2 regions of the Paenibacillus sp. FSL K6-1318 genome follow, and region 2 is predicted to be linked to the other one. Evidence: riboswitches for the same ligand, from Rfam matches in the RefSeq annotation. Region 2 holds a riboswitch; the other holds the start of a gene.
The links. Region 2 has a riboswitch for thiamine pyrophosphate ahead of thiC (phosphomethylpyrimidine synthase ThiC). Riboswitches for the same ligand answer to the same signal wherever they lie in the genome.
Positions count from the first base shown of each region.

Region 1 (4,432 bases), 270 kb from region 2:
ATCCCTTTGCTTCCATCGCTACCGCCATTCGCTGTGCACGACGAATACTCTGTGCCAGTAACGGAATAGCATAACGCTTGAGTGTACCGTACACATTCCAGCGGGAGCCCCGTTGCCTTGATCCACGAATGCGAATCGCATAACGGAGCGTCTGGAATTCATCCAGTAAAATCGGGATCATGCGCATCGCCGCCAGAAAGCTATAGGCATATTTTGCGGGAAGCTTCCACTGCTGCATCAGAGAATAAAATAGTCTTACAGGCTTGGTTGTCAGTCCGAACAGCAAGCCAGCCGCTGCCATGCTCAGCGAGCGAAATCCTAAGTGTAGTCCGCGATAGAAGCTCTCTTCTGTAATATGAATCAGCCCCCACTTATACCACGTGGTCTCTCCCTTACCAAACATCATCATACCTGTAGACGTAGAGATAAATACCAGAATGAATGGTGATGCATACAGGAGCAATCTGTACCACGGGTGGCCTGTCCAGCACAGTAACAGCAACATAGCTACCGCGACGTTGGCCATTACATTCAGATTGTGAATAAGGATAACAAAGACAAACATCAATGTCAGTATAATCATCTTCAAGCCGGGATTGACGGCATGAAGCCAGGTTTCACGGTGAGGAAACGACAGTTGCATCAGATAACCTCCCGTCATCCACCGTCCAGATTCGGGTGCAATATCTTTTTACAATCTCACGGTCATGGGTAACCATAACGATGGCTGTTCCTTCACGCCGCAATTGCTCCAGTTGTGCCAGCATGGCAAACGTATTACGGGCATCCTGTCCAAATGTAGGTTCATCCAACAGCAAAATACGCTGCTCTCTCACCAGTGCGGAGGCAACACTCAAGCGTCGTTTCTGCCCCATCGATAATTGGTAAGGATGACGCTCGGACAGATCGATTAGCCCAAATTGCTTCAGCATATGCTCAGTCCTGTCATGTCTTTCTTTTGTAGTAAGCCTGCCCCCAAGCAAAGAGAATTCCACTTCTTCCGCGACGGTGTTGGTCACAAATTGAAATTCCGGATTCTGAAATACAAACGCAATTCGATCTGCGAGTTGCTCCGTTTTGCCAGAGGGATGACCATCCACCTCATAGTGACCTGTCGTCTTCAAAATATTCATCAGGGATAATAACAATGAACTCTTGCCTGCACCATTGGCTCCCACAACACCGATCCAGTCTCCATGCCATACCTTGGCCTGTTCCACCTGAATGGAGGATGTTTTCCCACGCCATCCGGTAAACTGCTGCAAATCCAGTGCAGGCTGATAGAGCGGCGCTACATGCGATAAGGATGATACATTAGATAGGGGGAATATCCCCATTCTTTCGGATAAACCAGACGATTGCTGTGCTTCCAAGCTCGGAAAGCTCTGATCCACACACATTTGTAGCTCTCCAGAGATACTTTCCTGTTCTTCCTTGGTTGCCTGCTCGCGCTCCTCCCACACGCCCGGATACCAGATTCCATAAGCCTTCAGCTTGTCACGTTCATCCGTGAATACCTGCTGTGCTGGCCCATCTGCCACGATCTTTCCTTCAGGTGATATCACAACGATGCGGTCGACCATATCGACAATCTCATTGATTTTATGTTCAACGATAATTAACGTTTTGTCACTGGCAATCCGTTTGACGGTATCCCACACTTGGAAAGTCCCCGCATCATCCAGCAGTGCAGTGGGTTCATCCAGAAACAACACCTCCGGGTCCATGGCAAGCATCGAAGCGATCGCAAGACGCTGCTTCATCCCCTGAGACATCGATTGAATCAATGTCCGATTTTGTTCAAAGGATAACCCCACCTGATCCAGATAATATTCAATCAGCCCCGCCATCTCTTCACGCGGAATATTCCGGTTTTCCAGCACAAATGCGATCTCCTCATCCGTATAGGACATACAGAACTGGGTATCCGGGTCTTGAAAGACCACTCCGGCCTTTGTCGGAACCTGGATATCATCACATTTCATCGGGATCTCAACTGAACGTGGTATCAGACCGCTCAATATTTGTAATAACGTCGATTTCCCGGAGCCGCTCGGTCCAAGCAACAACACTTTCTCCCCTTGACGCACAGAGAGAGACAAGCCTTGGAATACCAAGGCCTTCTCTCCCGGGAACTTGCATCTTAGATTCGTCACACTTACCGCTTGCGAATTCCCTTCCCCGTTCATCTAATCCAGAGCCTCATAATCTTGTTTGGATACCGGTCTGAGCGAACGCGTTACACCTGTCAGTTCCAATGCTTTGGCGAGATAATAAGCGAACACTCCGGCAATCAGGATACTTCCAATAAAGCGGAACCCAATAAATAACGTATAGTTCCACACCGAGAGTGAATCAATATACCCGTACTGGTAATCCAGCAAGAGCGAAGCCGCGGCGGCTCCTATGGCTGCAAGACACGTGACAAACAGATTGGTTTTACGATACAGAAATGCGGCGAAGAATATCTCGGCTCCCAGTCCTTGCAACAGACCATACACCAGTGTGGACATGCCCCATTCACTGCCTAGAAAAGCACTCACCGTTGAAGCCGCAACCTCAGCAAGAATCGCCACACCTGGTTTACGAATGATAACAAAAGCAAACGTGCCCGCCATAAACCACATGCCGTAGATCATCTGCTCCGCATGAACGCCGAATGGTTTCATCAGGTCATACGTAGGTCCCCATATCTTGTAGATCACCCCAAACACCACTGCGATCACGATGGTTACCAGAATATCCGTTAGTTTCAATCGTTTGTTGCCTGCTGTTGCTCCCATGTTCTCTACTTCCTTCCTCTGCTCCCTGTGGGGGTTATAAAAGTAAACAAAAAAAGCCTCCCCGGTTCCGGGCAGGCCTTACGCACAGGATACAATCCTCACAACGATGTATTGGATGGATGTCGAAAAGACGGATTATCAATCATTCCCTCTCCGTTGCAGCAGACCAACCACCGCAGCTGAAAGAAGTCATGTTGTTTTCCTCATTAATTTGCACATTTCACCCTTACACATTGTAAATCCATGTTCTCTACGCTGGCATTACCCAGATCAGATGTACGGTCAGCGGCACAAGGCCACTCTCTCAGCCCAACTTCATTGAGCTCCCGGTTCACTTATTTCATTGCTTCTAATGTACATCAGATGGGTATTTGTGGCAATCCTTTAATATTGCGTGTTTCCGGACTGGCTCGTTTTCCCTGAAGCAAAGCCCTTGAACAGCGTTGGCACTTTGGAATAACGTGTATTTGTGATTTTACCTACAGTAGAGCTGCTATCTGTCCGCAGGATGGAATCCTTCACATTGGAAATGTCCGAGTTGGACACATTCATCGTGACCGTATAGGACGTTCCGCCATTTTGACGCACCAGCTTGCCGATATCATCCGCTCTGAAATTTTTAATATTAATCGTACCAGATGCATTCATCTGGAACACTTTGTCATAGGCCTTGTACGCTGCACCACCCGTGATATTTACAGTCCCTGCGGATTTCAGCGTGAGCGCATCCTCACCGACATCCTTCCAGGTTACATTCTCAATATTGCAGTTGCCATAACAGTGCACGCCATCCGCAGCTGGTGCTTCAATCACAACATTTTTTAACGTAGCTCCTGCTTCTAATCGGAAAATAGGCTTCTGGTTCTCGGCCTGGCTGCCATCTCCTAATGTTTTGGGATCTGCAGCAACACTTTTGCCTTTCCCATCATACGTCGTTCCTTTAGGAACAATAATCGTTGTCTTCACGATCTCGGGAGCTGCAGACACCGGAATTGCACCAAATGCAGAAGCAAGCAGACCAACCGACAACAATACCGTCAACATCTTTTTCATGAATAAACATCCTCCCTTATTTGGATTGAATGGGTTCAAGCAGAGACTTGTCTTCATATAAACTAAGAGAGAAATCTCTGTTTTCAGAACCTACCCTGATCCTACCAAATAAAGGAATGTTACGAGAATAATCATTAGGTCACGTAATCATTTTCCAGCATAGAACCTGATGTTTCAGCATGTTTTGCGGTATCGTGTCTACTTGTGATGTACTGATATCAACTTCGGATATGCTCTATTTACAACCTCAATAACACAACAAAGACCACATCATCTGTTACAGACAACGTGATCTTATAGAGAGTTAAGTATACTCACTAATATATTCTAGGCTCCAAACCGCTGACGATACCCGCACTTTCGACACAACTCTTCCACAGCTTCGCGCTTGGAGAAACCATATACCAGATTGTTCGCTCGCTCACCCTCAATAATCTCCGAGAATGACTTCTCGTGCACGTTACCGAGATTAATGACACCCTCGCCATCGAGACAGCATGGAACCACCGTTCCGTCTACAAGTACAGCTGCCTGACCGCGAAGCGCATGGCAAAAGCCTTTGCCGTCATCTTCGGGTGCATCCAGACTTGGCCACT
Region 1 is NZ_CP150270.1:989,783-994,214, reverse strand. Features, by position in the region: gene NYE45_RS04395 (energy-coupling factor transporter transmembrane component T) at 1-643, opposite strand, end outside; gene NYE45_RS04390 (ABC transporter ATP-binding protein) at 618-2,189, opposite strand; gene NYE45_RS04385 (ECF transporter S component) at 2,190-2,783, opposite strand; TPP riboswitch at 3,015-3,123, opposite strand; gene NYE45_RS04380 (pectate lyase) at 3,168-3,836, opposite strand; gene NYE45_RS04375 (radical SAM/SPASM domain-containing protein) at 4,164-4,432, opposite strand, start outside.
Region 1: it holds a riboswitch for thiamine pyrophosphate, as region 2 does, so the genes downstream of both, NYE45_RS04385 (ECF transporter S component) here and thiC (phosphomethylpyrimidine synthase ThiC) in region 2, are expected to answer to the same signal.

Region 2 (4,432 bases):
ATCATCGTGTTCACCAACCCGGCAACCATTGAAGGCACGATGGCACGGGTGAACCAGGCGTTAGAGCAGGAGGATGCGAATGGGCAACTACACGTTCCCAAAACCTCTCAGACGGAAGCGGTGTGCATCCCTGGGACATTTGAGTTGATTATGCGTGGAGATCAGCAAGGGTATCTCGAAGCGGTACGAGAAGGCTTACAGCAGATTGCTGAGCAGTATCCGGGTAAAACGGTAGTGGCAGCCCAACTGTCTATGGCTCCCGCCGCTGCACAGGTTACAGTAGATCGCGGTATTCCAATCCATAGCCCGCTGGCATCGCTTGCAACGTATTTGGAGAAGAATTTGGGCGTGACTCCGCAATGAAATCACTTACTGACAAACACCATTAATTAACGAGGTGAACTAATATGCGTTTCCTCTATATTATTGTACTGTTCATAGTGGGTTTTGCCTGCTCTGCATTTCTATATGGAGGAGCTCCTAAACTCAGTGACGCCCTCCTATTTGTTATCGCAGGCATTCTGTATAAGATATGGACCCGGAACAATTATAAAGCTAATTCTGAAGAACCTGGAGAGCGCTAGCCTAGTTTAAAATACAATCATGTCACAGAATCAAAACAAGCCGTCCCTCTCTGTCATTTCAGAGAAGAACGGCTTTATCTCTATATCAGACTGCCCAGCTTACGCTGTAATGACGCCTAGGAGCGTGTCCGATATTCCTCGGCCTTTTCCTGCATGCCCGCTGCTACAGCCTCATTCTCGGACAATCCTTTGTCCGCCGCAAAGGTACGAATGTCCTGCGTAATGCGCATGCTACAGAACTTCGGACCGCACATCGAGCAGAAATGAGCTTCTTTGGCCCCTTCTGCTGGCAGTGTCTCATCATGGTAGGACATCGCACGTTCAGGGTCCAGTGACAGGTTGAACTGGTCACGCCAGCGGAACTCGAAGCGTGCCTTGGACAATGCATCATCCCGGCGCTGAGCACGTGGATGGCCTTTCGCCAGATCGGCGGCATGAGCAGCGATCTTGTAGGCGATAACCCCTTCGCGCACATCATCCTTGTTGGGCAGGCCCAGATGTTCTTTAGGCGTAACATAACAGAGCATGGACGTGCCGAACCAGCCAATCATGGCCGCCCCAATGGCGGACGTGATGTGATCGTATCCTGGCGCAATGTCAGTCGTTAGCGGCCCCAGCGTATAGAACGGTGCCTCTTTACATATCTCCATCTGCAAGTCCACATTCTCCTTGATCTTATGCATCGGCACGTGCCCCGGACCTTCGATCATCACCTGCACATCATGCTTCCACGCGATCTGCGTCAGTTCCCCGAGCGTAGCCAGTTCCGCCATCTGCGCTTCATCGTTGGCATCGTAGATACTGCCTGGACGAAGTCCATCTCCCAGTGAAAATGCCACATCATACCTTTTCATAATCTTGCAGATTTCTTCAAAATGGGTGTACAAAAAATTCTCCTGATGATGCGCAAGGCACCATGCCGCCATAATGGACCCGCCTCGAGACACTATGCCTGTCATCCGCTTGGCCGTCATCGGGATATAACGCAGCAGTACGCCTGCATGAATCGTAAAGTAGTCCACGCCCTGCTCTGCCTGCTCAATGAGCGTGTCACGGTACAACTCCCAGGTCAGCGCTTCCGCTTCGCCATTCACCTTCTCCAGCGCCTGATAGAGCGGCACCGTGCCAATCGGCACAGGTGAATTGCGGATGATCCATTCCCGGGTGGTATGAATGTTTTTGCCTGTGGACAGATCCATCACCGTATCCGATCCCCAGCGTACTGCCCAAGTCATCTTCTCCACCTCTTCCTCGATGGAAGAGGATACGGCAGAATTACCAATGTTGGCATTGATCTTCACGTGAAAATGACGACCGATCAACATCGGCTCACTCTCCGGGTGATTAATGTTGGATGGCAGAATGGCCCGTCCACTCGCCAGCTCCTGCCGTACAAATTCCGGTTCCACGCCTTCACGAATAGCGGCGAACTCCATCTCTGCCGTAATGACTCCCTGCCTCGCATAATGCATCTGAGTCACGCAGCGTCCTGGCTGTGCTCGCAGCGGTTTGCCACGCAATCCAGGGTACTCTTCGGCGCCGGCTCTCTTCCCTCCGGGCTTCAGTCCGTTATCCTCCGGTTTAACCGTACGGCCTTGATAAGCCTCGACATCGCCACGCTCCGTGATCCAACGAGTGCGCAGTGCTGGTAGACCTGCACGGATATCCGCATGAAATGCGGGATCGGTCATGGGGCCGCTCGTATCGTAGACACGCAGCGGTTCGTTATGCTCCACCCCTTGGGGAGTATTCGTGTCATGAAGGGCTATCTCACGCTCCGGAACAGCAATGTCCGGCCGTGAGCCCTGAATGTAGACTTTGCGGCTACCGGGAAAGGGCTGAACCCGTGCGGTCGTCCCTGTTTCCTTTTCCACCGGCTGACCGTTATGTTCCTGTTCCATCGCTTGTTGTCCCGTTTGATTTCCTTTACTCATGTTCGCTCATCTCCTCCTTAGTGTTCATTCGCTTGGCTTGGTTGGTATCATCATTAGCTTGGTTACGTACCTGTCCCAAATCATGCGCAATGCAGAGAAGAAAGAGCGATCCTACACCAGACCAGAGGAGACATCATTCATGTACAGTTAACAACAGACGGAGGCTGCCACAGATCATGAATCTATGGTGACTTCTCTCTCATCATCCAAGCCCACTTTCGCAGGTTATTGAAAAAGGAGCCCTAGAATCCGCTTCTATATCGCCCGTTCACTGTATATAAAAAAAGCCGGCCCCCGAAGGAACCGACTTTTAATGTCCATCACCAATAATGCACCTTCATGCAGCTCCTTACGGAGACTACAGGGGTCACATCATGTGGTGTTTGTGGTCATATCGCCGATTACTTCCCTACGCTGGTATGATCCAGATCAGGTGCAAAGGGTCCGGAATCTCATGCGATTCCGTCTCAGTCCGGACAATTCGGACTCCCCCAGTAACGTTAACAAGTTGCAGCATACACATGCCGCCGTTCATATTCAATGCAGCTGGCCCCGATGGGCCGTCCATAACAGATTAGCGCAACCGGAACATAAAAACAACCTTTATATTCCAAATGATCAACTCCATTGGAGACGAACCTTACATCAACATCAGGATAACATGAGGCCCATCTGCGTAGCGGCTTCCTTTAATACAGGCGCATATTCATGCAATGTCTCCTGTGAAAGTCGACTGACAGGACCCGATACCGAGAGGGCAGCTGCTATATTACCTCTGCGATCCATAATCGGTACCGATACCGCGGCAGCCCCCGGCTCACGCTCCTCATAACTCGTGGCATATCCGTTATCCCGGATGTCTCCCATCTGCGCCAAATACACCGCAGGATCAATAAACACTGGCCATTCCGGTCCATTCATCAGCTCTTCACGATCCTCGTCCGTGGCAAAAGCCATCAGGACTTTGCTGGAAGCCCCCACAGACAACGGGAGTCTAACACCAACGGGAGCGACACGGCGGATCGCCTGATCACTTTGCACCGCCTGAATCCGAATCCGTTCACTGCCATCTCGCAGGTACAGACTTACCGTCTCCCCCAATCGATCTCTCAGTCGCTCCATCGCAGGCAGCAATAGAATAGCCGGATCATCACTGCGGGACATATGAGCTGACAGTTCCCAGATTCGGATGCCAAGTCGGTACTTCTCCGTTGCCGCATCCCGGATCACAAATCCTCGATCCTCCAGCGTTGCCATCAAGCGATGCACTGTACTTTTGTGCAGCCCAATCTGACTGGCAATCTCGGTGAGTCCCAGATCACTGCGTGTGGTAAAACATAATAATATATCCAGCGCCCGTTCCACAGCCCGGACGGTTAACTTACGATCTTCCATGGCATAATGCCCTCCTCATGTTTCATCACATGAAACTTGGTTACATAAATTATATGAGAAACGGTCTCATCTGTAAACCAAAAAGAGCCAAATTCAGAATAGGCCAAAGTGTAAATTTTTCCTTTTTATAAGACTTAATCCCCTGTAATTTGCACACTAAGGTAATGTTACCCATATATCTTAAGAACTATATAACAATTGCGTAACAAATGCCCTCAATCAATTGACTTTGACTATATTGGAACATACGATAAAGATATATTACATTAAGATATCGCTCTGAAGCAGGCTATTGAAATAGACGGAATTCTCTTTTCATGTCGTTGTTATCTTCAACTGAACTTCAAAGGAGGGGCATTCATGTATCCAACATCCCAGAGCGAAGCCCCGCTGCAAACAAAAGTGTCCGATCTGCCCTCTTCGCTATCACCGAGGCTGATTCGGTTCAAACATATTATCGTAGCGTTGCTGCTCTCCGTTGTATTTTTTCTACTGTTTTGTTTTATTGCACTGCATGGT
Region 2 is NZ_CP150270.1:720,673-725,104, reverse strand. Features, by position in the region: gene NYE45_RS03360 (aspartate/glutamate racemase family protein) at 1-363, shown strand, start outside; gene thiC (phosphomethylpyrimidine synthase ThiC) at 701-2,485, opposite strand; TPP riboswitch at 2,908-3,021, opposite strand; gene NYE45_RS03350 (IclR family transcriptional regulator) at 3,170-3,913, opposite strand; gene NYE45_RS03345 (alpha/beta hydrolase) at 4,274-4,432, shown strand, end outside.